DNA from 3 places in the Pseudomonas sp. TE36184 genome. Region 3 is predicted to be linked to each of the others. Evidence: predicted binding sites of a transcription regulator. Region 3 holds the regulator's gene; each other region holds the start of a gene.
The links. The regulator FliA, encoded in region 3, starts transcription of late flagellar genes. The targets are predictions, from matches to a motif close to CTAAAGTTTNNNNNNNNNNNGCCGNTAA.

Region 1 (10,661 bases), 6.4 Mb from region 3:
ACCCGGCCGATGTGCATTACTACCAACCCGGCTGGACGCTGGTCGGCGGTGGTGTGTTCGATGCGCGCCAAACGGCGCACACCATGGGCACCACCCTGCCCCGCGGCGTGCATTGGATCAAGGCGGCGGTGGCGGCTTTCGAACCCGAGCGAAATGCGGTGATTCTGGATGGCTGCCGGGTCGTCAAATACGAGCAACTGATTGTGTGCCCCGGCCTGAAGCTCGATTGGCATGCCATCGAGGGATTGTCGGAGACCCTGGGCCGCAATGGCGTGACCTCCAATTACCTGTATCACCTGGCGCCTTATACCTGGGAAAAGGTCCAGCAACTGCGGGGTGGCCGGGCGATTTTCACGCAGCCGCCGATGCCGATCAAATGCGCCGGGGCGCCGCAAAAAGCCATGTACTTATCGGCCGACCACTGGAAACGCAGCGGTGTGCTGGATGCCGTCGAGATCGAGTTCTACAGCGCCGGCGCGGTGCTGTTCGGGGTTCCCGATTATGTGCCCGCGCTGATGGAATACGTCACCGCTTACGGCATCGACCTGAATTTCGGCAACACCCTCACCCGCGTCGATGGCCCGGCGCGGACGGCCACGTTCAGCGGCGTGAACCCGGATGGCAGCCCCCGTGTGCTGACCCGTGAGTTTGATTTGCTGCACGTGGTGCCACCGCAGGTCGCGCCGGACTTCATTCGGGTCAGCCCGCTGGCTGACGCGGCCGGCTGGATCGATGTCGACCCCACCACGCTGCGCCACAAAACCTTTGCCAATATCCATGCGCTGGGCGACGCGGCCAACACGAGCAACGCCAAGACCGCGGCCGCTGCGCGCAAGCAGGCGCCGGTGGTGGCGCATAACGTGCTGGCAGCCATGGGCAAGGCCAACGGTTGCGCGCAGTACGACGGTTACGGCTCCTGCCCGCTGACGGTGGAGCGCGGCAAGATCGTCCTGGCGGAGTTCACCTATGGCGGCAAGGTCGCCCCCAGCTTCCCGTCATGGCTGATCGACGGCACCCGCCCTTCCCGGCTGGCGTGGCTGCTCAAAGAGCGGATTCTTCCGCCGCTGTATTGGAAGGGTATGCTCAAGGGCCGCGAATGGCTGGCGAAACCCGAGTTGACCGACCAATGAAATCAGCGCTGAACGCAAGGAGACTGAGATGATCATCGTCTTACTGCTCGGGCTGACAGTCGGCGTGATTCTGGCCCTGACCGGCGCCGGCGGCGGTATACTCGCAGTGCCGTTGCTGGTGTTTGGGGCGGGCTTGAGCATGGCCGAGGCCGGGCCCATCGGGTTGTTGGCGGTGGGCCTGGCCGCGACGCTGGGCGCGGTGATGGGCCTGAAAAACGGCACCGTCCGCTACAAGGCGGCGCTGTTGATCGCCACCGCCGGGATCATCTGCTCGCCGCTGGGCCTGTGGTTGGCGCAGCGCACGCCGAATCGTCCGTTGACGATCCTGTTTGCCTGCGTGCTGATGTACGTGGCGTTCCGGGTATTCAAACGGTCGTTGCCGCCGTCCCCGGCGTCGAAGGCCGCCGTCGCGACCAAACCGCCGCCCTGTGTATTGGACGCCCAACGCGGCAAGCTGAACTGGACGGCGCCGTGCGCCTGGGCGCTCACGGTGTCGGGCGTGATCGCGGGCGGGCTTTCGGGGTTGCTCGGCGTGGGTGGCGGCTTTGTGATGGTGCCGGCGCTGCAGCGCTACACCAATTTGACCGCGCAGTCGGTGCTGGCGACGTCGCTGGCGGTGATTGCGCTGGTGTCGATGGCCGGCGTGGCCGCCAGCTCGGCGGCCGGGCATTTGCAGTGGGCCGTGGCCCTGCCGTTCTCCGTGGGCGCCTTGTTTGGAATGGCCGGCGGGCGCCTGATCGCGGCGCGGCTGGCAGGCCCGCACTTGCAACGCGGATTTGCCGCCGTGTCGATGCTGGTGGCGGTGGCCCTGCTGGTCAAAGCGCTTGGATCATGAGCGCGGATTCCCGACTTTCCAGGCGTGCGTGAAACACGCCTGTCAGGGTTCAACGTCACGCTTCGGTCGTGCCTGGCAGGCGTGGGCATTGGCGCGCCATCGTGGCAGCCGTTGATCACCCGGGCCGCCAAGATACAAGTACCCGCACGGCACGTTATTAGATAAAGGCTAAATAAATATCCAACTTACCGGCTGAATCGAATCACTGGCTTAATCCGAGAAAATACTATAAGTGCGCGCGCAACATTATAAATCGCATGAATATGCGCCCCAAAGGAATTGAACTTTACCGCCTCACCCGTTAGCCATTAGTCGAATACTGCCTTTCGCGGACAGCGTTTTATAGTGTGTAATAGAAAAACCATCCACTATTAAAATTGATCCTCGGTACTTTGAATGTCGCCCATCCCCTCTTCGCCGAATACCCTTCCGATAAATGAGGAGCTGTTGCAATTACTCCAAGCGACGGCTAACGCCCAAACCGCCTGGATGACAACTGTCAATCATTTGGAAGCGGCCTGTGATGAGGTATGGCTGGCTCGCATGTGGGAAGTCGAACACCTTGAAAATCAATACAGGGCCTGCCAGGACCAGCTGTTTTCCTATCTGAAAAAAGCGATCAAGATCTAGACTTATCAGTACGGCCCTGCACTCTTTTCGGTCGTTCGCGCGCCGAAAACAGCGCCCGCCAGAACTCGGGCCGGCTGAATATTCGACTAAAGTACAAAGCCGCACTACGCGTGTCGAAAAAGCCACCTTAGTTGAATAACCGACAACTCCGCCAACGCCCGACAGACGTGGAGCTGTATCCTTTCAGTCGCACCGCCAATCAATCTCCCTCGCATCCTGATATTTTTCATACATGGCCCGATTTGCCATCTGGATCAGCCTGACCATCACACTAGTGCTAAAGCATTGGGAGGGATGGTCGACATTCAGGTGATAAAGGATCAATCAACCTGAGTTACTCACTGGAGTCCATATGTTCGGCTGGATCAGCAATATCCGAGTCAGTGCTAAATTAAGTTTGGGATTCGGCCTGGTACTGGGGCTTGCGTTGTTGCTGGCCGCGACCGGCTGGTACGCAGTGGTGACATTGACCGACCGCGGGCTCAAGGTTGAGGAAATTGCTCAGGTCAGCGATTACACCAAAGACTTGCGGATCATTCGCTTGCGCATCGGTACGAACACCCAACCGGATGCCTATCAACCGCTGCAGCAAACCCTGGATCGCCTCGCAGCCCACTTGGACAGTATCGGGGATACGTTCGTCGACCCACAGGATCAAAACCTGATTCAACAGCAGGAAAATGCAGTCAAAGGGTACGGGCAACTGCTGCATGAATTGGCCACCCCCAACATTGACCAGGCGGCCTTGTTTAAACGGATGGGCCAGTTGGGCGACGTGTTGCTCGACACCACACAAAAGCTGATTGAATCGCAAAACACCAAACGCGATACCGATGCCGCGTCCGCCAAGGCCTCGCTGAGCCTCGTCGCGACCCTGGCGCTGCTGCTGGGCGCGCTCGCCGCATGGGTGATCACACGGCAAATCGTCAATCCACTGCAGCACACGCTCCAGGCGGTGAACCGCATTGCCCGGGGCGATTTGACCGAGCATGTGACGGTGACCCGGCGCGATGAGCTGGGCCAACTGCAGTCGGGCCTTCAGCAGATGATGCTCAACCTTCATGAGCTGATCGATGGCATTCGATCCGGCGTCATTCAGGTTGCCAGCGCGGCCGAACAACTGTCGGCGGTGACCGAGCAAACGAATTCGGGGATCAGCACCCAGAAAGCCGAAACGGATCATGTCGCCACCGCAATGAACGAGATGACTGCCACCGTCCACAACGTCGCACGCAACGCCGAGGAAGCTTCCGTCGCTGCCTCGGCCGCCGATCAGCAAGCCAGCGAGGGCGAGCAGATCGTGGGTGAAGCCATCGAGCAGATCCAGCGCCTGGCGACAGAACTCAACCAGTCGGCAGACGCTGTGCGCCACCTCCAGGAACAGAGCGATAAAATCGGCGGTGTCCTGGATGTGATCAAAGCCGTCGCCCAGCAAACCAACCTGCTGGCGCTGAACGCCGCGATTGAAGCCGCCCGCGCCGGAGAGGCCGGCCGTGGTTTTGCGGTGGTAGCCGACGAAGTGCGCAACCTCGCCCTGCGCACCCAGCGCTCCACCGAAGAAATCGAGAGCCTGGTCGCCGGTGTGCAAAGCGGCACCCAAGCCGTGGCCTCGGGCATGGAAAGCAGCCTTCTGCTGAGCGAAAGCAGCGTGGAATGCACACACCGTGCCGTCAGCGCGCTGGAGAACATCACCAGCAAGGTCTCGATCATTCAGGCCATGAATCAGCAGATTGCGACGGCGGCGGAAGAGCAAAGCGCCGTCACCGAGGAGATCAATCGCAGCGTGATCAACGTTCGCGACATCTCCGACCAGACGGCCAACACCTGCGAGGAAACCGCCGCGTCGAGTAACGAACTGGCGCGGCTGGGACATGAGCTGGAACGGCTGGTGGAGCGTTTCAAGGTCTAGGTGCGGCGGCCTGCGCGGCCTGGGCTTTGCCAGAGGCCATCACTCCCCTTTCTGATCGTCTGTCAGGAGCGGGCAAGGCTCAGACTTTGCCCCCTCAGCCCCTCCCCCAAAAAACAAAGGGCGAAACAAGGCTAGACCACCTAATGCACAACGGCCAGCCCCTAGCGCCTGGCGCGGTTGGCGCGACCCGCCATTCAACTTTCATAAAAGCTTAACGAAAGTGCTGCAGAGTTCGGGAGCCCGTTATCACAATGAGTTCCTTCGATGAAAAATTTGATGAAGTCTGCTGCACTCGCCGTTGCGGTTTCTCTTTGTGCAAGTTCCATGGCTTTTGCTGAGGAAAGCGTTCGTCTGAGCGGCTCAGGCGCTAGTTTCCCGGCACCGATCTACCTGACCTGGTTCAAGGATTTCAGTAAGAAAACCGCAGGCGTCACTGTGGATTATCAATCCAAGGGCAGTGGCGCCGGTGTGCAGGACTTCCTGAACAAAACCGTCGATTTCGCCGCCAGTGACTCGGCAATGAAAGACGAAGATATCGCCAAGGTTGCCGAAGGCGTGCAGTTGCTGCCGATGACGGCAGGTGAAATCGTGTTGGCTTTTAACCTGCCGGGCAATCCTAAAGAACTCAAATTGCCACGCGACGTTTACTCCAACATCTTCTTGGGCAAAATCACCAAGTGGAACGACCCGAAAATCGTTGCAGCCAACCCGGGCCTGAAACTGCCTGATATGCCGATCACCGTGGTCGTGCGTGCAGACTCCAGCGGTACCACTGCGGTATTCACAAAGCATCTGGCGACGATCAACCCACAGTTCCAGAAAGATTTGGGTGAAGGCAACACCGTCAACTGGCCTGCCAGCGACAAATTCATCAAATCGCCGAAGAACGATGGTGTGACAGCGACCGTGCGCCAGACTCCGGGCGCTATCGGCTACATCGAATACGGTTTCGCCAAGCTGGCCAAGGTTGACTTTGCCCAACTGCAGAACAAGGCCGGCAAGTACGTTGTCCCTAACGCAGAAAGCGGTGCCGAGGCCCTCGCGGCTGTGAAAATGCCGGAAAGCCTGGTGGCCTGGCTGCCGGATCCGGACGGCGCCAAGTCCTACCCGATCACGTCCTACACCTGGATGATCTTCCGCAAGCACAACGAGAACCCGGCCAAGGCCAAGGCGATGCGCGAAATGGTCGAATACAGCCTGACCGAAGGGCAGAAAATCGCCGACTCGATGGGTTACATCCCGCTGCCGAAATCGGTTGTCGATGAGGTTCGCAAAGCGTCCGCCAACATCCAGTAACGCACGTGAGGCCTCTCTCGGTATGCGCGCTCAGCCATACCGGGAGCGTTTCCCCCTTGTTCCGGAGTTAGCCTATGAGCACACCTTTTGTCGTACCGGTTAACCAGGATTCTGCCTGCCAGCCACCCTCTGCAAAGGATTTCCTGGTTGATCGCACCTTCCGTGCGCTCGCACGAATAGGGGTGATTCTGATTCTGGCGTTGGTCTTCGCCTTGGTATTCGAGGTGGGACGCAAGGCCCTTCCAGGCATGGAAAAGCACGGTTTTGATGTGCTTCTCGACAGCGTCTGGGACGTTAACCAAGGCAAGTACGGCATTTTGCCGGCCATTTGGGGCACGCTCTACAGCGCCCTGATCGCGCTGCTGATCGCAGGCTTTTTCGGCGTCAGCATGGCGATTTTCCTGACCCAGGATTTCCTGCCGGCGAAGCTGGCAGCCGTGTTTCGAACCATCGTCGAATTACTCGCGGCCATCCCCAGCGTCGTTTATGGCCTGTGGGGGATTTACGTGGTGATCCCGACGATTCGCCCGCTTACGGCGTGGCTGAACAGCGAACTGGGCTGGATACCTTTTTTTGGCACGACCTTGAGCGGGCCGGGGCTGCTTCCTGCGGCGTTGGTACTGGCCATCATGATTCTGCCGACCATTGCGGCCGTGTCGCAGGACGCCCTCACCGGTGTCCCGATGAAAACCAAGCAAGCCGCCTACGGCATGGGGACGACCCATTGGGAAGCGATTCTGAAGGTGATGGTGCCATCCGCCGCCACCGGTATTTTCGGTTCCCTGGTCCTCGGCCTGGGTCGCGCGCTAGGGGAAACCATGGCGCTGGCCATGCTGGTGGGCAACGCGAACAACATCTCGCTTTCTCTGTTTGCCCCGGCCAATACGCTAGCGGCCTTGTTGGCGCTGAACTTCCCCGAAGCCGGGCCGAACGAAATCGAAGTATTGATGTACGCCGCACTGGTACTGATGTTTATCACGCTCCTGGTGAACATCATCGGTTCCATGATCATGGTCTATGCCCAACGTGGTACTAAATGATGACTGACATCACTTCCTCTACAGCCGCTTTACCAAGCCTGCAGCGCAAGTTTGAAGGCCGCGCCCTGCGCAGCCTGGTGTTGACCACACTGGTCTGGGGTGGTGCTCTACTGGCCAGCGTGCCGCTGATTTCCGTGCTCTACATGCTGATCACGCGCGGAGGGGCACGCCTGAGCCTGGAGGTATTCACCGAACTGCCGCCAACCGGTTTCGAGACCGGCGGTGGCTTCGGCAACGCGATGGCAGGCACCTTCGTCATGGTCGGTATCGCGGCGGCAATCGCGGTGCCGGTCGGCATCATGGCGGCCATCTTTCTGGCGGAACTGGGGCCAGACAGCAAGCTGGCAAACGCCGCGCGCTTTGCCGCCAAGATGCTCACGGGCCTGCCATCCATTCTGGCCGGGGTGTTTGCCTACGCGCTGGTGGTGATGACCACCGGTACCTATTCAGCACCGGCGGGTGGCGTGGCACTGGCGGTACTGATGTTGCCCATCGTCGTGCTGACGGCTGAAGAGTCGATGAGGATGGTGCCTAAAATCATGAAGGATGCGGCCTACGGCATGGGTTGTACCCGCTCGCAGGTCATCTGGAAAATCGTCTTGCCTACCGGCATGCCGGCGATCCTGACGGGCGTCATGCTCGCCGTGGCCCGCGCCGCGGGCGAAACCGCGCCGTTGTTGTTTACCGCGCTGTTCAGCAACTACTGGATTTTTCACGACGGCAGCCTGGCAGTCATGAATCCGACGGCATCGCTTGCCGTGCTGATTTACAACTTCTCCGGTATGCCCTTCGACAACCAACTCGAGCTCGCATGGGCAGCCTCGCTGGTGCTGGTGATGATCGTATTGGTCGTGAATATTGTCAGCCGCATTTTCGGCAAGCCCAAGTATTGAGAACGGGAGCATCTGAATTTTGAACGTATCAACTGCGCAAATAGCCGCTCCGTTTGTCACCCAGGCGCCTGTCGTCATGGACTGCAAGCTGGACAAAATTTTCTACGGCAACTTCATGGCGGTACGTGACAGCCATGTGCCGATCGAAAAAAACAAGATCACCGGTTTCATCGGCCCTTCTGGCTGCGGCAAAAGTACCGTGCTGCGTAGCCTCAATCGGATGAACGATCTGGTGAAAGGCTTTCGGTTTGAAGGGCACGTGCATTTCCTTGGGCAAGACGTCTATGGCAAGGGCGTTGACCCGGTGGTCGTGCGACGTTACATCGGTATGGTTTTTCAGCAGCCGAACCCATTTTCGATGAGCATTTTCGACAACGTTGCGTTTGGCCTGCGCCTCAATCGCTACAAAGGCGACCTGGGAGACCGTGTAAAGCACGCCCTGCAAGGCGCGGCGCTGTGGGATGAGGTCAAGGACAAGCTCAAGGTCAGCGGCCTGTCACTCTCCGGCGGCCAGCAACAACGGCTTTGTATCGCTCGCGCCATCGCGACCGAACCTGAAGTGCTGTTGCTGGATGAGCCCTGTTCGGCACTCGACCCGATCGCGACGCGCCGGGTCGAGGAGTTGATGGTTGAGCTGAAGAAGGATTACACCATCGCCCTGGTCACCCACAATATGCAACAAGCCATCCGTGTTGCGGACACGACAGCGTTTTTCTCGGTTGATATTTCCCAGGGCACGCGCACCGGTTATTTGGTTGAGATGGGCCCAACGGCGCAGATTTTCGATAACCCGCGCGAACAAATGACCGGGGATTACATCAGCGGCAAGTTCAGCTAAACAGCAAACGTCCAGTCAAGACCGCATACCGCTATAGTGCCAAAGGTGCTTTAGCGGGCATCCGGTCGTTTTACCTGCTTATCTACCGTTTCCCAGGATTGCCAATGCCTGCACCCCGTCGTCTTGATCTACCTGCAATCGAACGCGCGCTACGCGAGGTGCAGAGCCGCTTTTCCGAGCTCAGCAGGCACTTTACCGAGCCGCGCGACCCCTTGACCGACGAAGTGCTGCACAATGTACTTGAAGGTTATGCGTTGATTGACAGCTATGTCGCAAGCGGCGTAGACCTGTTCGACCTTCAGCAACTGAACCTGATGCTGGAGATCAACGCCACCGTGCTCTGTGGCCGGGACCCGGTACGCCGACGAGAATACGCTCAACATCTGGCGGCGACCGAGGAACACTTCTTCAACAACGTCGAGGGGGGGATAAAAGACTTGTTCAATTGGTACTGTGCGTATCGCAGCGAATCCGTCTGGAAACGTGCAGCCGGTGTCTACGTGCGAATCCTCAGCAAGCCGCAGTTGTTTATTGAAGGCAATAACCGCAGTGGGTCGCTCATCGTCAGCTATTTGCTCATGCGCGCAGGTTTGCCTCCATTCGTGCTGACGCTGAAAAACGCCGAGGGCTACTTCAACCCGTCATCGGTCATACGCAACTCCGCCAAGCATGGCGTCAAGGCGTTGTATGAATTGCCCAAGATCAAGAAAAAGTATGCAGCCTTCCTGGAAGATCAGGCATCTGATTCAATGAAATTTCTTCTCAACGACAAGGCCTCGCCCCTTTACCAGGAGGGTCATCGATGAGCCGGTATCCCACGCTCGCTAAATGCCGAGCTTCCGGCAGCCGGGTATGGCACGCCATGCGGCGCGCCGTCCCGATGCACGGATTCAGGCGTCAGCGCATACGCATTTCGTTCGATATCGATGACACCCTGGCCTGCCAACTCCACCACTGCGCGGTCGAGCCAAGCCGGCTGCCGGCCTGTGTGCATCGTTGGCTGGGTGAACCACTGCGTATCGGCACACGCTCCCTGACCCAAGAGTTACGTCGCCAGGGCTGCAGTATCTGGGTCTACACCTCGTCCGGTCGCACTCCGTCCTACATCAGGCGTTGGCTTTTGCTGTACGGCATCCGCGTCGACGGGGTGGTCAACAGCATGCTGCATAACCGTGCCCTGACGGTGCATGGCCTGTCGAACGCGCCCTCGAAATTTCCGCCGGCATTCGATATCGACTTACATGTCGACGATTCCGAAGGCGTGCGGACTGAAGGGCGTGATCACGGTTTTCGCGTTGTTGTCGTGCATCCGGAGGATGAGCGCTGGGCACAGAAAGTCCTCGATGCCGTGGCGGAAGTCCAAGCACAGCTCGCTTGGCAACAACCGTTCAGGAACAAGAAGCCAGCACAACAATGCTCGGAAATTGTGCCCTCGTGATTTTTAGTAACCCTGGCTTATCACCGCGGCCCATGGCTGCAAAAAAATCTTCACGGTCTGGACATTCTCTTGTGTGTTCATCGAAATCGCTCCATTGCCTTTACCCTGGATCGTGTCCGATCTAACCGGACACGTTGTGGGCCTGCGGGTGAGGAAGAGGGTATTCGCACGCCGCGCGGGTATTGGCTGGCAGTCAACTCGATCAAAAGCGACGCGCAACGCGATCTTGCCTGATGCGCAGGACGTGCTTAGGGCGCGAGTATTTCCTGAAGAAACGCGATGAATACACTGATGCGGCTGGAACCACGGTGGTTGGGCAGATACAGCGCATTGATGCAGGTGCTTGCACTGCCTGGGTTGACTTCATATTGCTCCAGCACCCGCGTCAGCCGACCTGCACTGACGTCCTCACGTACCAGCCAATCGGCCAATAGCGTCACCCCGCCACCGGCCAAGGCAGCCTCGCGCAGAATGTCGGCATTGTTGCTTTGCAGCCGTCCCTGCACGTTCACGCGGATGACGTCCTCATCGCCCAGGAATGTCCAGTCGTGGTGGCCCGTGTGGTAATCGAAACGCAAGCACGGGTGCTCGAGCAAGTCGCGAGGGTGTCGCGGCAGTCCGGTTCGTGTCAGGTATTCGGGACTCGCCACCA
Region 2 (10,661 bases), 1.6 Mb from region 3:
TTTCAAGGAATGAGCATGTCCCTCGCCATCGTCCACAGTCGCGCCCAGATCGGCGTCGAAGCCCCTGCCGTCAGCGTCGAAGTACACATGGCCAATGGTCTGCCATCGCTCACCCTGGTGGGTTTGCCGGAAACCGCCGTCAAGGAAAGCAAGGACCGCGTGCGCAGTGCCATCCTCAACTCCGCGCTGCAATACCCGTCCCGCCGCATCACCCTCAACCTCGCGCCCGCCGACCTGCCCAAGGACGGCGGGCGTTTTGACCTGGCGATAGCCCTCGGGATTCTCGCGGCGAGCGTGCAGGTGCCGACGCAGATGCTCGACGACGTGGAATGCCTGGGGGAATTGGCGCTATCGGGCGAGGTACGCGCAGTGAAAGGTGTGTTGCCGGCAGCGCTCGCGGCGCGCAAGGCCGGGCGCAGCGTGATCGTGCCCCGGGCGAATGCCGAAGAGGCCTGCCTGGCATCGGGGTTGAAGGTGATTGCGGTGGACCACCTGCTACAGGTGGTGGCGCACCTGAATGGGCATGTGCCGATCGAGCCCTTCAAGTCTGACGGTCTGCTGTACTTGAACAAACCTTACCCGGACCTCAGCGAAGTCCAGGGCCAACTCGCCGCCAAACGCGCACTGCTGATCGCTGCGGCAGGCGCGCATAACCTGTTGTTCAGCGGCCCGCCCGGCACCGGCAAGACCTTGCTCGCCAGCCGCCTGCCGGGTTTGCTGCCGCCGCTGAGTGAGCACGAAGCGCTGGAAGTGGCAGCGATTCAATCAGTGGTCAGCCTGGCGCCCCTGAGTCATTGGCCCCATCGGCCGTTTCGCCAGCCGCACCATTCGGCCTCCGGCCCGGCGCTGGTGGGTGGAGGGTCAAAGCCGCAACCGGGGGAAATCACCTTGGCCCACCATGGCGTGCTGTTCCTGGATGAGCTGCCGGAGTTTGATCGCAAGGTGCTTGAGGTTTTGCGCGAGCCACTGGAGTCGGGGCATATCGTGATCTCCCGCGCCCGCGACCGCGTGAGTTTCCCGGCGCGCTTTCAACTGGTCGCCGCAATGAACCCCTGCCCTTGCGGTTACATGGGCGACCCCAGCGCGCGCTGTCGCTGTACGCCGGAGCAGGTCCAGCGCTATCGCAACAAACTCTCCGGGCCGTTGCTGGACCGGATCGACCTGCACCTGACCGTCGCTCGCGAAATCACCGCGCTGAACCCGGCCCCGCAGCCCGGCGACAACACGTCCACCGCCTCGGCACTGGTAGCCCAGGCCCGGGACCGCCAGCAACAGCGCCAGGGCTGCGCCAATGCGTTCCTCGACCTACCGGGGTTGCGCCAGCATTGCGCGCTGTCGAGGCCGGATGAAGCCTGGCTGGAAAGCGCCTGCGAGCGCCTGACCCTGTCCCTTCGCGCAGCCCACCGCCTGCTCAAGGTCGCCCGCACGCTGGCGGATCTGGAACACACAGACAGCATCCGCCGCAGCCACATTGCCGAAGCCCTGCAATACCGCCCCTCAGCCTCCAGTCAGGTCGACAGCGCCAACGTTTAGAAGGGAAAAGTCAGCGATAAACCGGGTGTCGGCGGCACAGCGCAATCACCTGTTCACGCACCTGCAGCGCAACGCTATCGCTCTCCCCGCGTTGCAGGGCGTCCAGGACATCGCACAGCCAAGCGGCCAGTTGCTCGCACTCGAACACGCCGAAACCGCGGGTGGTGACGGCCGGCGTGCCGATGCGCAGCCCCGAGGTGACAAAGGGGGAGCGCGGATCGTTGGGCACCGAATTCTTGTTGGCGGTGATGCCGGCGTTGCTCAAGGCCGCATCGGCGTCTTTGCCGGTGTAAGGCCGGTCGGACAGGTCGATCAACATCATGTGGTTATCGGTGCCACCCGAGACAATCCTGTAACCGCGCCGCTGCAACACGGCCGCCATGGCCCGGGCATTGACCACGACCTGAGCCTGATAGGTTTTGAACTCGGGCCTCAAGGCTTCCTTGAAGGCCACCGCCTTGGCGGCAATCTGATGCATCAACGGCCCACCCTGAACACCCGGGAACACCGCCGAATCGAGTTTTTTGTAAAACGCTGCGTCCTGGCCCTTGGACAAAATCAACCCGCCTCGCGGGCCACGCAAGGTCTTGTGCGTGGTGCTGGTGACCACGTGAGCGTGCGGCAACGGGTCCGGGTACTCGCCAGCGGCGACCAAGCCGGCGACGTGAGCCATGTCGACCCAGAAAATCGCACCGACCTTGTCGGCAATCGCCCGCATGCGCGCCCAGTCTTTGTACCGCGAGTAGGCCGAAAACCCGCCGATCAGCATCTTCGGCCGCGTTTCCACAGCGATGCGCTCCATCTCGTCGTAGTCGAGCAAGCCCGTCTGCGGGTCGAGCCCGTAAGGCACGATGTGGTAATGCCGGCCCGAGAAGTTGGAGGGGTTGCCGTGGGTCAGGTGCCCACCCTGGGCCAGGTTCATGCCCATCACCGTATCGCCGGGGTTGATCAAGGCCAGGAACACCGCGGCGTTTGCCTGGGCGCCCGCATGGGGCTGCACGTTGGCGTAATCGCAGTCGAACAGGGCCTTGACCCGTTCGATGGCCAGGCGCTCGGCCACATCGACGTATTCGCAGCCGCTGTAGTAGCGCTTGCCGGGGTAGCCCTCGGCGTATTTGTTGGTCAGTACCGTGCTCTGGAGGCTCATGACCAGCGGGCTGGCGTAGTTTTCGGAAGCGATCAGCTCGACATGGTCTTCCTGACGGCGCTCCTCGTTATGAATCGCCTCACACAGCTGCGGGTCGAAGCTTTCAAGTGTCAATGTTGAGTCGTACATGATGAACAGGTCCTTGCTGAAAAAGTCAGGTCGTTGACGGTTGATCGGCGCTCGGCCAGTAGTAGTCATCCGGCATGGCGCGGGCGCCGAAGATGGCCTGGCCGACGCGGACAACGGTCGCGCCTTCCTCGATGGCAATCTCGAAATCCCCGGACATGCCCATCGACAATTCCTCCAGGCTGACGCCCGCCGGGGCGTGATCGCGCAGGCGCTCGCGCAGTTCGCGCAGCCGCACAAAGCACGGGCGCACGCGGGCCACATCGGCCGAAAACAGCGCCAGCGTCATCAGCCCGCGAACACGCAAGGCCGGGAACGCTGGCAGGGCCTGCAGAAAACCCGCGACGGCGTGCGGCTCCAGGCCGTATTTGCTGGCTTCCCCGGAGGTATTCACCTGCACGAACACATCCAGTTGGCGCCCTTCGATCTGCAGGCGACGATCCAGCGCCTCGGCCACTCGCAGGCTGTCCAGCGCCTGGAACTCACTGGCAAAGCGCGCGACCTGCTTGGCTTTGTTGGTTTGCAGGTGGCCAATCACCGACCACTGCAGATCGGCCAGATCGCTCATGGCCTGCCATTTGCGCTGGGCTTCCTGCACCTTGTTCTCACCCAGCAGCCGACAGCCCGCCGCATACGCCAGGCGCAGGTGCGCCTCGTCAAAGGTTTTGCTGACCGGCAACAAGCGCACGCTCGCCGGGTCGCGCCCGACCCGCCCACAGGCACTGGCGATACGTTGCTGTACGGCCGCCAGATTGCGCCGGAAATCCTCCACGCTGGTGGCCTGCGGGTAACGCCCATGACGCGCATGCAGGGTGGCGCTGGCTGGCGGTTCGGCGCGCATCATTGGGCCGCTCCCTTGGCCGCAGCCACTGCCTCGGAAGCCGGCGCACGGCGACGTGGCAAGCGGCCGTTGAGCAACGCATACGCAGCCAACCCGATCAACAACCCCCAAAACGCGCCGCCGATCCCGAGCAGGTTGATGTTGGCGGCGCACGCCAGAAAGGTGATCAGCGCGGCTTCACGCGACCTGACGTCCGCCATCGCGTTGGCCAGGCTGGCGCCGATGGTGCCCAGCAGGGCCAAGCCGGCCAGCGTGGTGATGAATGCCGGCGGGAACGCCATGAATACGGCGGCCAGCGTTACCCCGAACACCCCGACGAGGATGTAGAACACCCCAGCGGCAACCCCGGCGACCCAGCGCTTGGATGCGTCCTCCGAGGCTTCCTTGCCCGTGCAGATGGCCGCCGTGATGGCCGCGACGTTGAACGCGTGCGAGCCGAACGGCGCCATCAACAGCGACCCCAACCCGGTCACCGTCAGGATCGGGTTGGCGCTGGTCTTGAAACCATCGTTGCGCAACACCAGCATGCCCGGCATGTACTGGCCCGTGAGGGTGATCAGAAACAGCGGCAGCGCCACACTGAGCAACGCATTGAGCGAAAACTCGGGCCGGGTGAATACCGGCGCCGCCAGTTGCAGGGACAGGCCCGACAGGTCCACCCGCCCCTGCACCAGCAGGAATCCCAAGCCCAGCAGCAGAATGCCGACGACCGCGTAGCGCGCAGTAAAGCGCTTGAGCCCGACGTAAGCGGCGATCAACACGCCGACCAGCACCGGGTCGAGGCTCATGCCACCAAACGCGCCGATACCGAACTGCAGCAGAATCCCCGCCAGCATGGCCGCCGCGATGCCCGGCGGAATCAGCCGGATGACTTTTTCGAAACAGCCGGACAGCCCCAGCAGCACAAACGCCACGGCTGAAACCATGTACGCGCCGACTGCCTCGGCGTAAGGCGTGGCAGACAGCGCGACCACCAGAAACGCCGCAGCGGGGGTCGACCAGGCGGTGATGATCGGCTCACGGCTCACCCAACTGAGAAACAGCCCGGTCACCCCCACGCCGATCGATACCGACCAGACCCACGAAGCCGTCAGCTCGGGGCTGAGCCCGGCCACCTTGGCCGCCTGGAACACCAGAATGAACGTACCGCCATAATTGACGATGACTGAAATCAGCCCGGCCACGATGGGGTGCAACAGGTCGCGCGGGCGCAGCGGCGACGGCGATATTGACGAAGACATAGGGACTTTGCTCCTTGCCAGACGAGGGATTGAGCCTCGTGTGATGGGTCATTGGCCGGCGTGAAGGCAGTGGCACAGGTGAAAGTCTACGGATAGACTGGCCTGCTATTACCGGCCAATTCTTCAGGACGAGGCAGACCGCATGGCGAAATCCTTCGCGCTGGAAACCCTGCAGATGCGCCTCAACGACGCGCAATTCCAGCAGTTGGGCCTGCACCAGCGCATTCAACGCGCGCTGCGCGCCTTGATCCTCGACGGCGCACTCTCGCCGGGCCTGAAGCTGCCGGCGACGCGGGTGTTGGCCACGTCGTTGGGGGTCGCGCGCGACACGGTGGAGAACGCCTACGTGCAGTTGCACCGCGATGGTTTTATCGTGCGGCGCGAGGGCTCCGGCAGTTACGTGTGCGAGGCCATCGGCACCGAATTGCGCGGTGCCTCGCGTCGCCGCATCAAGGCGCAGGCCGTCAAAACCAGCCAGGCCGCACCGGGCGCCGGCTTGAGCCTGCGCGGGCGGATGATCCTCGACAGCGGCGGCGTGAACGATCAACAGGTGATCAAGGCATTCGCCACGGGCCTGCCCGAAACCCGCTCGTTCCCGACCGATGTGTGGGAGCGCCTGCAGCGCCAGGTGATGAAGGACTATCGCAGCAGCGTGCTGTTGCACGGTGACCCACAAGGAGCCGAGTCGTTACGCAAAGCCATCGCGACGTACTTGAACCTTGAGCGTGGGGCGAAGTGCTCGCCCGACCAGGTCCTGGTGCTGAGCAGTACGCGCCAAGCGCTGTTTCTGTGTGCGCAACTGCTGGTGGACGTCGGCAAACCGATCCTGCTGGAAAACCCAGGCTACTACGGCGCCAGGAAGGCCTTCGAAACCGCCGAGGCCAAGGTCGTGCCCATCGATGTCGATGCGGCGGGCATCCGCACCGACCTGCTGCACGCCGACCGCAGCGGCGCCCATTGCGTGTATGTCACGCCGTCTCATCAATACCCGACCGGCGCCACGCTGACCCTGGAGCGACGTCTGGAGTTGATCAACTGGGCCGCGGAAAAAGGCAAATGGGTCATCGAAGATGACTACGACAGCGAGTTCCACTACGAAGGCAAACCCACGGCCTGCGTGCAGGGCCTGGACAAGTACCAGCGCACGCTGTACCTCGGCACCTTCAGCAAGACCCTGTTCCCCGGCCTGCGCATGGGCTACATGGTGCTGCCCCCTGAACTGGTCAAGGCCTTCACCTATGCGCGCAGCATGATGGACGGCCACACTCCGCAAATCCTGCAACTGACGCTGGCGCGCTTCATGGAGGACGGGCATTACAACGCCCATGTCCGGGCGATGCGCAAACTCTACGCCGGGCGCCAAGCCATCATGCTCGACGCCATTGGCAAGTACCTCGGCGATGTGGTCACGGCATGCCGGCCCCAGGGCGGGCTGCAAATCCCTTGCGTGCTGCATGAGGGGTGGTCGGAAGAAAAAACCATCCGCCAGGCCGCCAGCGCGGGTGTGCAACTGTCCGGCCTCAGCCGGTTGTATGCCGGTGCGGCCACGCAACAGGGATGGTTATTGGGCTACTCGTCCTTGACCGCCCATGAAATCGAAACCGCCATGCAGCGCCTGGCTAACGCGCTCAAGACGCGCTAGCCGCTCCAGGCGCGCCTTCAACGAAACCGATCGACCTCTTGGCGCAAGCCTGCCGCCAGCGTCTCCAGCTCCTTGGCGGTAATCGCCAGGTTCGACACCACTTCGCGTTGCTCGCTGTTGGCCAGCGCAATGCTCTGCAGGTTGCTGCTCAGCAACGTCGCCGTGCTGCTCTGCTCCTGGGTGGCGGTGGTGATCGCGGCGAATTGCTGCCCGGCCGAGCGGCTCTGCTCATCGATGCGTGCCAGGGCCGACGCCACGTCGGCGTTGCGTGACAGGCCTTCCTGCATCAACGCATTGCCCTGTTCCATGGTGCTGATGGCGTTACCGGTTTCCTGCTGGATGCTTTGGATCATCCCGGAAATCTCATCGGTGGCCTGGCGGGTGCGCGAGGCCAGGTTGCGCACTTCGTCGGCGACCACCGCAAACCCACGGCCCTGCTCGCCGGCGCGGGCGGCTTCGATGGCGGCATTGAGCGCCAGCAGGTTGGTCTGTTCGGCGATCGACGTGATCACGCCAACGATGCCACCGATTTCCTGGGAACGCTGGCCCAAGGTGTTGATTACCGTGGCCGTGCTGTTCAGGGCGGTGGCGATGTGTTCCAGGGACGACGACGCCTCCTGCATCGAGTTGCGGCCGATGCGGGTCTGCTGCGCGTTTTCCTGGGCCAGGCGTTCGGTGTTGCCCATGTTGTCGGCGATGTTCAGCGAAGTGGCGCTGAATTCCTCCACCGCGCCGGCCATGCTGGTGATTTCGCCGGACTGCTGCTCCATGCCTTCATAGGCACCGCCGGACAAACCGGACAACGCCTGCGCCCGGCCGTTGACCTCTTCGGCGGCCCTGCGGATGTGCGACACCATGGTCGACAGCGCTTCCCCCATCTGGTTGAAGCTGCGCGCCAGTTGGCCGATCTCGTCATGGCTCGACACGTTCAGGCGCGCGCTCAAATCACCGCCGCCCAAGGCTTCGGCCTGGCGTACCAAGTCGCTCAACGGCGCCAGTTTGCTGCGCAACAACCACACCGTTGCGCCCACCGCCAGCAGCATCGCCAGCATGCTGCCGATCACCAGGCGAATGCCCACCGACCACGTGACCGCGCGGATCTCGGCTTTCGGCATGCTCGCCACCACCGACCAGGGGCCGCCGGCAAACGGCACCGAGACGCTGTAGAAATCTTCCTGCTTGTCGCTCCAGAAGCGGCCCTTGCCGGGCGCCTTGGCCAGGTCCAGCATCACCGGCACAGCCTGGTCCGGCGCCTGCACCCCGGCCGGCGGTACCAGCCAGTGTTTCTGCTCATCCAGCAGCGCCAGCGAACCGGTCTGGCCGATGCGGAAGCGCTTGAGGTTGTCGAACTGGGCATTCTGCTCATCGGTGTAGTCGAAGCCGATGAACAGCACCGCGATGACTTTGCCGCTGGCGTCGCGCACCGGGCTGTACTGGGTCATGTAGGAGCGATCGAACAGCACGGCGCGGCCGATGTACGTCTGCCCACCGACCACCCGCGAGTAGGCCGGCCCCTGGCGATCCAGCACTGTGCCGATGGCACGGCTGCCGTCCTGCTTGGTCAAGGACGTGCTGATGCGGATAAAGTCGTCGCCGCTGCGCACGAACACCGTGGCCACGCCGCCGGATATCTGCTTGAACTCGTCGACGTCACCGAAGTTGTTGTTCAGCAGCGCCTTGCCCAGGTACAAGCTCGGGGTCTGCACGCCGGCCACGGCGACCGGCTGATCCGCCTGCACGCTCAAGCCGGCGCCGAAGCGTTTTTCAAACAGCCCGCTCAAGCGCTGGGTGCTCTCGCGCAAGGTGCCGTGGAAGGTACTGAGTTGATCGGCCAGCAGCCGCGCCTCGCTGGCCAGATGTTCTTCCCGGGTATCGAGGTTGGCGGAGTCGAGGGAACGCAAGGCAAAAACCGTACTGCCGCTGATGACGACAGCCAGAATCACGGCTAACGCGAGGCCTAGCTGGGAGGCGATCCGAGCACGAGGTTGAGACATGACAGCTCCTGGCCGAGGCCTGGATCATCCTGATCTCATAGCGTTGCTCGGCAAATTATCTAGTGAGATTCGTTGGTGCACGATAGTTCCAACACCCCTACTTCGGCGGCGCCGGGCAATACTTGAGCGAAGTGCAGGGGTATCACGCAAACGATTGCTCTCTCACGCTGAAGCGATTCAATCGAGACGCTCGACGACAGGCAACACCATGGCCTGCACTTCGCCCTGCAGAAACTCCGCCAGCCGGCGCAGACGCTCGCCGCCCGGGCGGGTTTTCGGCCACACCAGGTAATAATTTTCCCCACTGGCGACGGCGGTCGGCCACGGCAGGCTCAAGCGCCCCTGGGCCACGTCTTCGGCGACCATCAGCAGATCGCCCATGGACACGCCGTAACCCCGGGCGGCGGCGATCATGCCCAGCTCCAGGGTATCGAACACCTGCCCGCCCTTGAGCGACACCTGGGCGGACAGCCCCATACGCTCCAACCAGTTACGCCAGTCGCGGCGGTCGGGGGTGGGGTGCAGCAACTCGGCGCTGGCCAGGCGATTGACGTCCCATGGGCCGTCGCTCAACAAATTGGGCGCGCCGACTGGAATCAACAGTTCCGGGAACAGGTAACTGGCTTCCCAATCCGCCGGAAAGTGCCCGTCGCTCAACAACACCGCGCAGTCAAAAGGCTCCTGGTTGAAGTCGACTTCATCCACGCTCATCCACGCGCTGGTGAGTTGCACTTCGTTGCCCGGCTGCAAATGCCGGAAACGACTGAGCCGCGCCAACAGCCAGCGCATGGTCAGGGTCGAGGGTGCCTTCATGCGCAAGATGTCATCTTCGGCGTTCAAGGTATGACAGGCCCGTTCCAGCGCGGCAAAGCCCTCGCGCACCCCGGGCAGCAACAGGCGTGCGGCCTCGGTGAGCTGCAGGTTGCGCCCGCTGCGCAGGAACAGGCGGCAGGCGAAATGCTCTTCGAGGGTGCGGATATGCCGGCTCACCGCACTTTGGGTGATGGACAGCTCCTGCGCCGCGCGGGTGAAGGAATTGTGTCGGGAAGCGGCCTCAAAAGCCCGTAGCGCATAAAGCGGAGGAAGACGACGAGACATAAGGAAAGCTCCGACAGCACGATGCTGAAACCCTACCAGAATCAATCAGGCATGAGTTTTAATCATGCGACCAATCGCTTTTATCCCTTTGTGCAATGAGCTGAGAGCGCCGAGAATCGACGTTCTCCCCCTCCTCCGAAAATTTGAGCGTGATGATCATGCAACATCCGGCACGTACCGAACTCTGGGCCATTCTGCGGCTGTCAGGGCCGTTGATTGCCTCACAGTTGGCGCACATGCTGATGGTGCTGACCGACACCCTGATGATGGCCCGCCTGAGCCCCGAGGCCCTGGCCGGCGGTGGCCTGGGCGCGGCGAGCTACTCGTTCGTGGCGATTTTCTGCATCGGCGTGATTGCTGCCGTGGGCACCCTGGTCGCCATCCGCCACGGCGCGGGCGATATCGACGGCGCCACCCGCCTGACCCAGGCCGGGCTGTGGCTCGCCTGGCTGATGGCCTTGGCGGCGGCGCTGCTGCTGTGGAACCTCAAGCCGGTGCTGCTGATGTTTGGCCAGACCGAGACCAACGTGGACGCGGCGGGGCAATTCCTTACGATCCTGCCGTTCGCCCTGCCCGGCTACCTGAGTTTCATGGCCCTGCGCGGCTTCACCAGCGCGATCGGCAAGGCCACACCGGTGATGGTGATCAGTCTCGGCGGCACAGTGGTCAACTACCTGCTCAACCACGCGTTGATCGAGGGCATGTTCGGCCTGCCGAAACTCGGCTTGATGGGCATCGGCCTGGTCACGGCCATCGTCGCCAATGGCATGGCGCTGGCACTGATGGCGTACATCCGCAGTAACCGCGCGTACTCGGCCTACCCGCTGAGCGCAGGCCTGTTGCGTCTGAACACCCACTACTTGCGCGAGCTGTGGCGGCTGGGCCTGCCGATTGGCGGCACCTACGCGGTGGAAGTCGGGTTGTTTGCCTTCGCCGCGCTGTGCATGGGCACCATGGGCAGTACGCAATTGGCGGCGCATCAGATCGCGCTGCAAATCGTCTCGGTGGCGTTCATGGTGCCGGCGGGAATGTCCTACGC
Region 3 (10,661 bases):
TCGTTGACCAGCGGCTTGGCCGGGGTCACGGTCTTGGGCCGCTCTTCGCCGATCGGGATCGGCTTGAGCGAACGATCGGCGTCGTTGAACACGCCGATCAGCGCTTGGGAAATGACTTTGTACTTGCCTTCGTTGATCGACGAGATGGAATACATCACCACGAAAAACGCGAACAGCAAGGTGATGAAGTCCGCGTAGGACACCAGCCAGCGTTCATGGTTGACGTGTTCTTCAGGCTCGCGACGGCGACGGCTCACAGACGATTACCTCCGCAAAACGAATCACCTGCAGGAGCGAGCTTGCTCGCGAAAAATCCGAGAGCAACGCGTTCGTCCAAAATGCCCGCGTCATCGTTGACGATTTTCGCGAGCAAGCTCGCTCCTACACGTTTCATGTACATCAATCCATGAAGCCCTGGAGCTTCAATTCGATGGAGCGCGGGTTCTCGCCCTCGGCAATCGACAGGATGCCTTCGAGCAACATTTCACGGTAACGCGACTGGCGCAGGGCAATCGACTTGAGCTTGCTGGCCACCGGCAACAGCACCAGGTTGGCACTCGCCACACCGTAGATGGTGGCGACAAACGCCACGGCAATGCCGCTGCCCAGTTGCGACGGATCGGCGAGGTTGCCCATCACGTGGATCAGGCCCATCACCGCACCGATGATGCCGATGGTCGGCGCGTAGCCGCCCATGCTTTCAAAGACTTTGGCGGCGTTGATATCGCGGCTTTCCTGGGTGTAGAAATCCACTTCCAGGATGCTGCGAATCGCCTCCGGCTCGGCGCCGTCCACCAGCAATTGCAGGCCTTTGCGCGCGTAGCTGTCGGGCTCGGCATCGGCCACGCCTTCCAGGCCCAGCAGGCCTTCCTTGCGTGCGGTGAGGCTCCAGTTGACCACGCGGTCGATGCCGCCGGCCAGGTCGACGCGCGGCGGGAAAATAATCCAGATCAGGATCTGCATGGCACGCTTGAACGAACTCAAGGGCGACTGCAGCAATGCCGCGCCGACGGTGCCACCGATCACGATCAGCGCCGCCGGGCCGTTGGCCAGGGCGCCGAGGTGCCCGCCTTCGAGGTAGTTGCCGCCGATGATCGCGACAAACGCCATGGTGATACCGATCAGACTCAGTACATCCATCAGAGGCAGGCCTCCACCAAATGCCTGCCGATATCGTCCAGGCTGTAGATCGCGTCGGCCAGCTCAGCCTTGACGATGGCCATCGGCATGCCATAAATCACGCAACTGGCTTCGTCCTGGGCCCAGATCGCACTGCCGCCCTGCTTGAGCAGGCGCGCGCCTTCGCGACCGTCGGCGCCCATGCCGGTGAGCACCACCGCCAGAACTTTGTCGCCGTAGGACTTGGCTGCCGAACCGAAGGTGATATCCACGCAGGGTTTGTAGTTGAGGCGCTCATCGCCCGGCAGGATTTTGATCGCGCCACGGCCATCGACCATCATCTGCTTGCCCCCAGGCGCCAGCAGCGCCAGGCCAGGACGCAGGATGTCGCCATCCTCGGCTTCCTTGACGCTGATGCGGCACAGCTTGTCCAGGCGCTCGGCGAAGGCCTTGGTGAACGCGGCGGGCATGTGCTGGATCAGCACGATCGGCGCCGGGAAGTTGGCCGGCAGTTGGGTCAAGACCCGTTGCAGGGCAACCGGGCCGCCGGTCGAAGTACCAATGGCAACCAGCTTGTAGGCCTTGCGTTTCGGCGCCGGCGAATGGGCGTTTGGCGCAGGTGCCCGCACGGGTGCCGCGGCAGGCCGGGCAACCGCTGCCGGCGCCGGGCGACCGAACGCCGTGCTGGTGGGTGCCGCCGGAGCCGCGACCGGCGCAGGCGCCGGGGCGCTGAACAGGCTGCGACGGTTGCTGCGCGAAATGCTGTGGACCTTCTCGCACAGCATCTGCTTGACCTTCTCGGGGTTGCGCGAGATGTCTTCGAAATTCTTCGGCAGGAAGTCCACCGCACCGGCGTCCAGCGCATCCAGGGTGACCCGGGCGCCTTCGTGGGTCAGCGAGGAGAACATCAATACCGGGGTCGGACAGCGCTGCATGATGTGTCGGACTGCGGTGATGCCATCCATCATCGGCATCTCGTAGTCCATGGTGATCACGTCCGGCTTCAACGCAATGGCTTGATCAATCGCCTCTTTACCGTTGGTGGCCGTGCCGACCACCTGGATCGTTGGATCGGCGGAAAGAATTTCCGAGACGCGGCGGCGGAAGAAACCCGAATCGTCCACCACCAGGACCTTGACTACCATAAACACTCCGTTAGGCGGGGCAGGCAATACCGCCCTGCCCCACCAGAATCAAATACGCCGTGCGGCGTAACGCTTGAGCATGCTCGGAACATCGAGAATCAACGCGATACGACCGTCACCGGTGATGGTCGCACCCGACATGCCCGGGGTTCCCTGCAGCATTTTGCCCAAAGGCTTGATGACCACTTCTTCCTGGCCGACCAGTTGATCGACGACAAAGCCGATGCGCTGGGTGCCCACGGAGAGAATCACCACATGGCCTTCGCGCTGCTCTTCATGGGCGGCCGAGGCGACCAGCCAGCGCTTGAGGTAGAAGACAGTGGCAACGCTTTGTCGCGCACGATCACCACTTCCTGGCCGTCCACCACGTTGGTGCGCGACAGGTCGAGGTGGAAGATCTCGTTGACGTTGACCAGCGGGAAAGCGAAGGCCTGGTTGCCCAGCATCACCATCAGGGTCGGCATGATCGCCAGGGTCAACGGCACCTTGATGACGATCTTCGAGCCCAGGCCCTTGGTCGAGTAGATATTGATCGAACCGTTGAGCTGGCTGATCTTGGTTTTCACCACGTCCATGCCCACGCCACGGCCCGACACGTCGGAAATCTCGGTCTTGGTCGAGAAGCCCGGCGCGAAAATCAGGTTGTAGCACTCGGTATCGGTCAAGCGGTCGGCGGCATCCTTGTCCATCACGCCACGCTTGACGGCGATACCGCGCAGGATCGCCGGGTCCATGCCTTTGCCGTCATCGGTGATCGACAGCAGGATATGGTCGCCCTCTTGTTCCGCCGCCAGAATCACCTTGCCGTTACGGGACTTGCCCGCGGCTTCGCGTTCTTCCGGGGTTTCCACGCCGTGGTCGACGGCGTTGCGCACCAAGTGGACCAGCGGGTCGGCCAGGGCCTCGACAAGGTTTTTGTCGAGGTCGGTTTCTTCACCCACCAGTTCCAGGTTGATTTCTTTCTTGAGCTGGCGAGCCAGGTCACGAACCAGGCGCGGGAAGCGACCGAAGACTTTCTTGATCGGCTGCATCCGCGTCTTCATCACCGCGGTCTGCAGGTCGGCAGTGACCACGTCGAGGTTCGACACGGCCTTCTGCATGGCTTCGTCGCCACTGTTCAGGCCCAGGCGCACCAGGCGGTTACGCACCAGCACCAGTTCGCCGACCATGTTCATGATGTCGTCCAGGCGCGCGGTATCCACACGCACCGTGGTTTCGGCTTCGCTGGCAGGCTTGTCGGCCGCGGCGGCGGCCGGGGCACGCGCGGCAGCGGCAGGAGCGGCGGCAGCCGGGGCACGCGCGGCAGCGGCAGGAGCGGCGGCAGCCGGGGCCGGGGCCGGCTTGGCGGCAGCAGGGGCCGCGGCTTTGGCCGGTGCCGGTTTGGCCGCCACCGGGGCTGCCGTCGCCGCAGCGCCAGCGGCCACTTCAGCGAACTTGCCCTTGCCGTGCAATTCGTCGAGCAGGGCTTCGAATTCGTGATCGGAAATCAGCCCGTCGCCGGCAGGTGCGGCAGCGGCAGCAGCCGGTGCGGCAGCCGTTGCGGCGACTTCCGGCAAGGCATCGGCAGCAAAGGAGCCCTTGCCATGCAACTGGTCGAGCAACGCTTCGAATTCGTCGTCGGTAATGTCGGTGCCGGCGGCGGCGGCGGCTGCCGGAACTTGCGAGGCACTCGCAGGTGCTTGCGCCTCAGCCGCAGGTGCAACGGCGTCGGCAGCGAACTGGCCCTTGCCGTGCAACTGATCGAGCAGGGATTCGAATTCTGCGTCGGTAATGTCTTCGCCGGTCGGCGCGGCGGGCGCGGCCACTGCAGCGACCGCTTGCGGCGCTTCGGCTTCGGCCTTGACCGCATTGAGGGAGTCGAGCAGTTGCTCGAACTCGCTGTCGGTGACATCCGCTTCGGCTTCGACGACAGGCTCCGGAGCCGCTTCCACCACCGGCGCGGCCGCGGTGTCGGCAGGCTCCGCCAGACGCGCCAGGGCGGCCAGCAGTTCCGGGGTGGCTGCGGTGATCGGGGCACGTTCGCGAACTTCGCTGAACATGCCGTTGACCGCATCCAGCGCTTCGAGAATCACGTCCATCAGCTCCGAATCAACGTGACGCTCACCCTTGCGCAGGATGTCGAACACGTTCTCGGCGATGTGGCAGCACTCCACCAGCTCATGGAGCTGGAGGAAGCCGGCGCCCCCTTTTACAGTGTGAAAACCGCGAAAAATTGCATTGAGCAGGTTCGCATCATCCGGTCGGCTTTCCAGCTCGACCAGTTGTTCGGACAGTTGCTCTAAAATTTCGCCGGCCTCTACAAGGAAATCCTGAAGGATTTCTTCATCGGCGCCGAAGCTCATGGGTGTGCTCCTTAGAAGCCTAAACTGGATAACAGGTCATCTACGTCATCCTGACCTGACATAACGTCTTCACGTTTATCGGCATGAATCTGCGGACCTTCACCCTTGGCGAGATGTTTTTGTGGATCTTTTTCCGAGAGGATCGCTTCGCGGTCATGTTCGATGCCGGCGAAACGATCAACTTGGCCTGCCATAAGCACCAATTTGAGCAAGTTGCTTTCCACTTCGGTGACCAATTGGGTCACGCGCTTGATCACCTGACCGGTGAGGTCCTGGTAATCCTGGGCGAGCAGAATGTCATTGAGGTTGCTGGACACCGTGTGGTTGTCCTGTTCGCTGCGCGACAGGAAACCCTCGACCCGACGGGCCAACTCACGAAACTCCTCAGCCCCCACTTCCCGACGCATGAAGCGGCCCCAGTCAACGCTGAGGGCCTGGGCTTCGTTGGCCATGCCGTTGACCAGGGGCGTGGCGTTTTCCACCAGGTCCATGGTGCGGTTGGCCGCCGCTTCAGTCAGCCTGACCACATAGGACAGGCGCTCAGTGGCATCGGTGATTTGCGAAATTTCTTCAGCCTGGGGCATGTGCGGGTCAATCTGAAAATTGACGATCGCACTGTGCAGCTCGCGCGTGAGCTTGCCCACTTCCTGATACAGGCCGCGGTCACGGGTCTGGTTAAGCTCATGGATTAACTGCACCGCGTCGCCGAACTGGCCTTTTTCAAGGCTCTCGACCAGTTGGTGAGCATGCTTTTTCAGGGTCGACTCAAAGTCCCCCTGTGACGTTTCTTTATGCTCCATAGCTCCCCCGCGATGGCATTAGCCGTGGATGCGTTCGAAGATTTTTTCGATCTTCTCTTTCAAGGCCAATGCAGTGAATGGCTTGACCACGTAGCCGTTGACCCCGGCCTGGGCGGCTTCGATGATCTGCTCACGCTTGGCTTCGGCGGTCACCATCAACACGGGAAGGCTGCGCAGTTTTTCATCGGCGCGCACATGGCGCAGCAAGTCGATACCGGTCATGCCGGGCATGTTCCAGTCGGTTACCAGAAAGTCGATGCTCCCGCTGTTGAGGATCGGAATCGCCGTAAGGCCGTCATCCGCCTCGACCGTGTTGGTGAACCCCAGGTCACGCAACAGGTTTTTTATGATCCGCCGCATCGTTGAGAAGTCATCAACGATGAGGATTTTCATGTTCTTGTCCAATTCGACCTCCAAGCAGTCTTAAAACGCGTCCAGCACCTGGACGCGCCATTTCAATCAACAGGCGTTACACAAAAAGGACTGCCCAGGGCACCACGAAACTCACCCGCGAAAACCAAGGGCCTCGCGGTAGTGTCTGCAGTGTCCCCACACTGCCTGTCAGCGCGCGCGCCACTCTCCCAGGCGTCCCCGCAAGCGGGCTGCGCACTGGCTGTGCAGCTGGCTGACACGCGATTCGCTGACCCCCAGGACCTCACCGATTTCCTTGAGGTTCAGCTCTTCGTCGTAGTACAGCGCCAACACCAGTCGCTCACGCTCCGGCAGATTGGCAATCGCGTCCGCCAGCGCCCCCTGAAAGCGTTCATCTTCCAGGTCGCGCGACGGTTCGAGATGAGCACTCGCGCCGTCCTCGTGCAGCCCTTCGTGTTCGCCGTCCTGCAACAGGTCGTCGAAACTGAACAGGCGGCTGCCCAAGGTATCGTTCAAAATCCCGTAATAATCGTCGAGACTCAATTGGAGTTCGGCCGCAACTTCGTGATCTTTAGCGTCGCGACCGGTTTTTGCTTCAATTGCACGAATTGCGTCACTGACCATGCGCGTATTGCGGTGTACCGAACGCGGCGCCCAATCCCCTTTACGCACTTCATCGAGCATCGCACCACGGATACGGATACCCGCATACGTCTCGAAACTCGCACCCTTGCTCGCGTCGTATTTGGTCGATACTTCGAGCAGGCCGATCATGCCGGCCTGGATCAAGTCTTCGACCTGGACACTGGCGGGCAGGCGTGCCAGCAAGTGATAGGCAATGCGCTTGACCAGCGGCGCATAGCGCTCGATCAATTCGCCCTGGCGGTCACGTGCCGAATTTTTGTAAAGGTTATAGCCGCTGGCTGTCATAGCACCGGTCCTGCGCTCGTCTGATGCACCAATCGCTCGACGAAAAACTCCAGATGCCCCCGAGGGTTGGCGGGCAACGGCCAGGTATCGACCTTCTGAGCAATAGCCTTGAACGCCAACGCGCATTTCGAACGAGGGAACGCTTCGTAGACCGCACGCTGCTTTTGCACGGCCTTGCGTACACACTCGTCATAGGGAACTGCGCCGACGTATTGTAAGGCGACATCGAGAAAGCGATCAGTGACCTTGGTCAACTTGGCGAACAGGTTGCGTCCTTCCTGCGGGCTCTGGGCCATGTTGGCCAGCACGCGGAAGCGGTTCATGCCGTAGTCGCGGTTGAGCAGTTTGATCAGGGCGTAGGCGTCGGTGATCGAGGTGGGTTCATCGCAGACCACCAGCAGGACTTCTTGCGCGGCGCGCACGAAGCTGACCACGGACTCGCCAATCCCGGCGGCGGTGTCGATCACCAGCACGTCGAGGTTGTCGCCGATATCGCTGAACGCCTGGATCAGGCCGGCATGCTGCGCAGGGCTCAAGTGGACCATGCTCTGGGTGCCCGAGGCGGCCGGCACGATGCGGATGCCTCCAGGGCCCTGCAGCAGCACATCGCGCAGCTCGCAGCGACCCTCGATCACATCGGCGAGGGTGTGTTTGGGCGTGAGCCCCAGCAAAACGTCAACGTTCGCCAACCCAAGGTCAGCATCCAGCAGCATGACACGACGGCCAAGCTCTGCCAGGGCCAGGGACAAATTCACTGACACGTTAGTTTTCCCGACGCCACCTTTGCCGCCGGTCACCGCGATCACCTGTACGGGATGCATGCTGCCCATTTTAATTCTTTACCTTGTCTTGCTTAGACGCAGGCTACATGGCTTGGCCGCGTGAATCGCTTGCAGACCATCGATGTAGATACATTTCATGGTGTTCATGCTGCCTCAACCCACCCGCTTTGCCGGGTTGTGGTAAAGGTCAGCGAACATATCGGCCATCGCTTCCTCGCTAGGCTCTTCTTGCATTTGCACGCTGACGGCACGGCTGACCAACTGATGACGGCGCGGCAGATGCAAATCATCCGGAATCCGCGGCCCGTCGGTCAGGTAGGCGACCGGAAGTTCATGACTGATAGCCAGGCTCAGCACCTCGCCCAGGCTCGCGGTTTCGTCGAGCTTGGTGAGGATGCATCCGGCCAGGCCGCAGCGCTTGTAGCTATGGTACGCAGCGGTAAGAACTTGTTTTTGGCTGGTGGTTGCAAGCACCAGGTAATTTTTTGCCTTGATGCCACGCCCGGCCAGGCTCTCCAGCTGCATGCGCAACGCCGGATCGCTGGCTTGCAGGCCGGCGGTATCGATCAGCACCACACGTTTGCGCAGCAACGGATCGAGGGCGTTGGCCAGGGACTGGCCCGGGTCGACGTGGGTCACCGACACATTGAGGATGCGGCCCAGGGTCTTGAGTTGCTCCTGGGCACCGATGCGGTAGCTGTCCATGCTTACCAGCGCGATGTTCTGAGCGCCGTACTTGAGCACGTAGCGCGCCGCCAGCTTGGCCAGCGTGGTGGTCTTGCCCATGCCGGCAGGGCCGACCATGGCGATCACGCCGCCCTCTTCCAGGGGTTCGAGTTCCGGGGTGACGATCATCCGCGCCAGGTGGGCCAGCAACATGCGCCAGGCCTGGCGAGGTTCTTCGATTTCGCTGGTCAGCGCCAGCAGGTCGCGGGACAACGGGCCGGACAGGCCGATGCGTTGCAGGCGACGCCACAGGTTGGCCTGTTGCGGCTTGCTGCCTTGCAGTTGGGTCCAGGCCAGCGAACCGAGCTGCACTTCCAGCAGCTCGCGCAGGCCGTTGAGCTCAAAGCGCATCGAGTCGAACACACGCTGGTCGACTGCGGCGGCCGGGGCAGGCGCGGCAGGCGCGGCAGGACGCGGCGGTTCGATGAACGTCGGCTCGACCAGCGGCTCGGCGGCGGTCAGCGGCAGGCCGGCGAACAACTGGCGATTGGTGGTCGCATCGCTGTCACCGCGCATGCTCAGTTCGGCCTGGGCCGAGACAATGCGCGAGGCCGTCTTGCGCAGCTCGTCTTCAAGCTCCATGTTCGGGACACGCGGGGCCAGCGCCGAAGGGGTGTAATCCAGGGCAGCCGTCAGCTCGACACCGCCGGCAATACGACGGTTACCGATAATCGCAGCGTCGGCGCCCAGCTCGTCACGTACCAGTTTCATGGCCTGACGCATATCGGCGGCGAAAAAACGCTTTACTTGCATAACCCACTACCTCAGCCGTTGGGCCCTACTGTCGCGACGATAGTCACTTGCTTGTTGTCAGGGATTTCCTGATAAGCCAAAACGTGCAAATTCGGCACTGCCAGGCGTCCAAACCGCGACAACATCGCTCGGACCGGGCCTGCCACCAGCAGAATCACCGGTTGGCCCTGCATTTCCTGACGCTGCGCTGCTTCGATCAACGAACGCTGCAGTTTTTCAGCCATGCTTGGCTCCAGCAGAACGCCCTCTTCCTGGCCCTGTCCTGCCTTCTGAATACTATTGAGCAATATTTGTTCCAACCTTGGCTCCAAGGTGATCACAGGCAGCTCAGACTCAATCCCTACAATGCTTTGTACGATAGCGCGGGATAATCCAACGCGCACGGCGGCCACCAACGCGGCAGTATCTTGACTCTTGGCGGCATTGTTGGCGATGGCCTCGGCGATGCTGCGAATGTCGCGCACCGGCACCTGTTCGGCCAGCAGCGCCTGCAGCACCTTGAGCAATTGCGACAGCGACAGCACGCCCGGCACCAGCTCTTCGGCGAGCTTGGGCGAGGCTTTGGCCAGCAAACCCATTAGTTGCTGGACTTCTTCGTGGCCGATCAGCTCGTGGGAGTGCTTGTACAGAATCTGGTTGAGGTGCGTGGCGACCACGGTGCTGGCGTCCACCACGGTGTAGCCGAGGGACTGCGCCTGACTGCGCTGGCTGACTTCGATCCAGACCGCCTCCAGACCAAAAGCCGGATCTTTGGCGGTTATACCGTTCAACGTGCCGAACACCTGGCCCGGGTTGATCGCCAGCTCGCGGTCGGGGTAGATCTCCGCTTCGGCGAGGATCACGCCCATCAGGGTCAGGCGGTAGGCGCTGGGGGCCAGGTCGAGGTTGTCGCGGATATGCACAGTGGGCATCAGGAAGCCCAGGTCCTGGGACAGCTTCTTGCGCACGCCCTTGATCCGCGCGAGCAATTGGCCGCCCTGGTTGCGGTCGACCAACGGGATCAGGCGGTAGCCGACTTCCAGGCCGATCATGTCGATCGGGGTCACGTCGTCCCAGCCCAACTCCTTGGTTTCCTGGGCGCGGGCCGGCGACGGCAGCAGTTCCTGCTGGCGCGCGATTTCTTGCTGGGCCTTCACCTTGACCAAGTTCTGCTTTTTCCAGAACAGGTAGGCGCCACCGGCGGCCATCGCCGCCATGCTCAAGAACGAGACGTGGGGCATGCCGGGCACAATGCCCATGATCGCCATGATGCCCGCCGCCACGGCCAGCGCCTTGGGCGAGGCGAACATCTGCCGGCTGATCTGCTTGCCCATGTCTTCGGAGCCCGACGCACGGGTCACCATGATCGCCGCAGCTGTGGATAACAACAGTGATGGCAATTGCGCCACTAAACCGTCACCGATGGTCAGCAGGGCGTAGACCTTGCCCGCATCGCCGAAGGTCATGCCGTGCTGGAAGATCCCGACCGCCATGCCGCCGATCAGGTTGATGAACAGAATCAACAGGCCGGCGATGGCGTCACCGCGCACGAATTTGCTGGCACCGTCCATGGAACCGTAGAACTCGGCCTCCTGGGCCACTTCCAGGCGGCGCGATTTGGCCTGGTTCTGGTCGATCAGGCCGGCGTTGAGGTCGGCGTCGATGGCCATCTGTTTGCCTGGCATGGCGTCGAGGGTAAAGCGCGCGCTCACC

Region 1: a site for FliA is predicted at 2,873-2,900, ahead of ACVWZP_RS00560 (methyl-accepting chemotaxis protein). Genes of this name have one in related genera too.
Region 2: a site for FliA is predicted at 8,624-8,651, ahead of ACVWZP_RS21690 (methyl-accepting chemotaxis protein). Genes of this name have one in related genera too.

The regions. Positions count from the first base shown of each region.
Region 1 is NZ_JBSSCU010000001.1:100,854-111,514, reverse strand. It holds gene ACVWZP_RS00575 (TIGR01244 family sulfur transferase) at 1-1,130, shown strand, start outside; gene ACVWZP_RS00570 (sulfite exporter TauE/SafE family protein) at 1,159-1,965, shown strand; gene ACVWZP_RS00565 (hypothetical protein) at 2,413-2,595, shown strand; gene ACVWZP_RS00560 (methyl-accepting chemotaxis protein) at 2,948-4,504, shown strand; gene pstS (phosphate ABC transporter substrate-binding protein PstS) at 4,769-5,800, shown strand; gene pstC (phosphate ABC transporter permease subunit PstC) at 5,875-6,840, shown strand; gene pstA (phosphate ABC transporter permease PstA) at 6,840-7,733, shown strand; gene pstB (phosphate ABC transporter ATP-binding protein PstB) at 7,810-8,571, shown strand; gene ACVWZP_RS00535 (hypothetical protein) at 8,676-9,377, shown strand; gene ACVWZP_RS00530 (hypothetical protein) at 9,374-10,009, shown strand; gene ACVWZP_RS00525 (LysR family transcriptional regulator) at 10,258-10,661, opposite strand, start outside.
Region 2 is NZ_JBSSCU010000001.1:4,845,243-4,855,903, reverse strand. It holds gene ACVWZP_RS21715 (YifB family Mg chelatase-like AAA ATPase) at 16-1,533, shown strand; gene glyA (serine hydroxymethyltransferase) at 1,544-2,809, opposite strand; gene ACVWZP_RS21705 (YggS family pyridoxal phosphate-dependent enzyme) at 2,835-3,650, opposite strand; gene ACVWZP_RS21700 (benzoate/H(+) symporter BenE family transporter) at 3,647-4,888, opposite strand; gene pdxR (MocR-like pyridoxine biosynthesis transcription factor PdxR) at 5,031-6,530, shown strand; gene ACVWZP_RS21690 (methyl-accepting chemotaxis protein) at 6,548-8,524, opposite strand; gene ACVWZP_RS21685 (LysR substrate-binding domain-containing protein) at 8,702-9,622, opposite strand; gene ACVWZP_RS21680 (NorM family multidrug efflux MATE transporter) at 9,775-10,661, shown strand, end outside.
Region 3 is NZ_JBSSCU010000001.1:6,475,335-6,485,995, reverse strand. It holds gene motD (flagellar motor protein MotD) at 1-257, opposite strand, end outside; gene ACVWZP_RS29495 (hypothetical protein) at 254-394, opposite strand; gene ACVWZP_RS29490 (flagellar motor protein) at 400-1,140, opposite strand; gene ACVWZP_RS29485 (protein-glutamate methylesterase/protein-glutamine glutaminase) at 1,140-2,264, opposite strand; partial or broken gene ACVWZP_RS29480 (chemotaxis protein CheA) at 2,313-4,606, opposite strand; gene ACVWZP_RS29475 (protein phosphatase CheZ) at 4,618-5,406, opposite strand; gene ACVWZP_RS29470 (chemotaxis response regulator CheY) at 5,425-5,799, opposite strand; gene fliA (RNA polymerase sigma factor FliA) at 5,968-6,708, opposite strand; gene fleN (flagellar synthesis regulator FleN) at 6,705-7,538, opposite strand; gene flhF (flagellar biosynthesis protein FlhF) at 7,644-8,969, opposite strand; gene flhA (flagellar biosynthesis protein FlhA) at 8,981-10,661, opposite strand, start outside.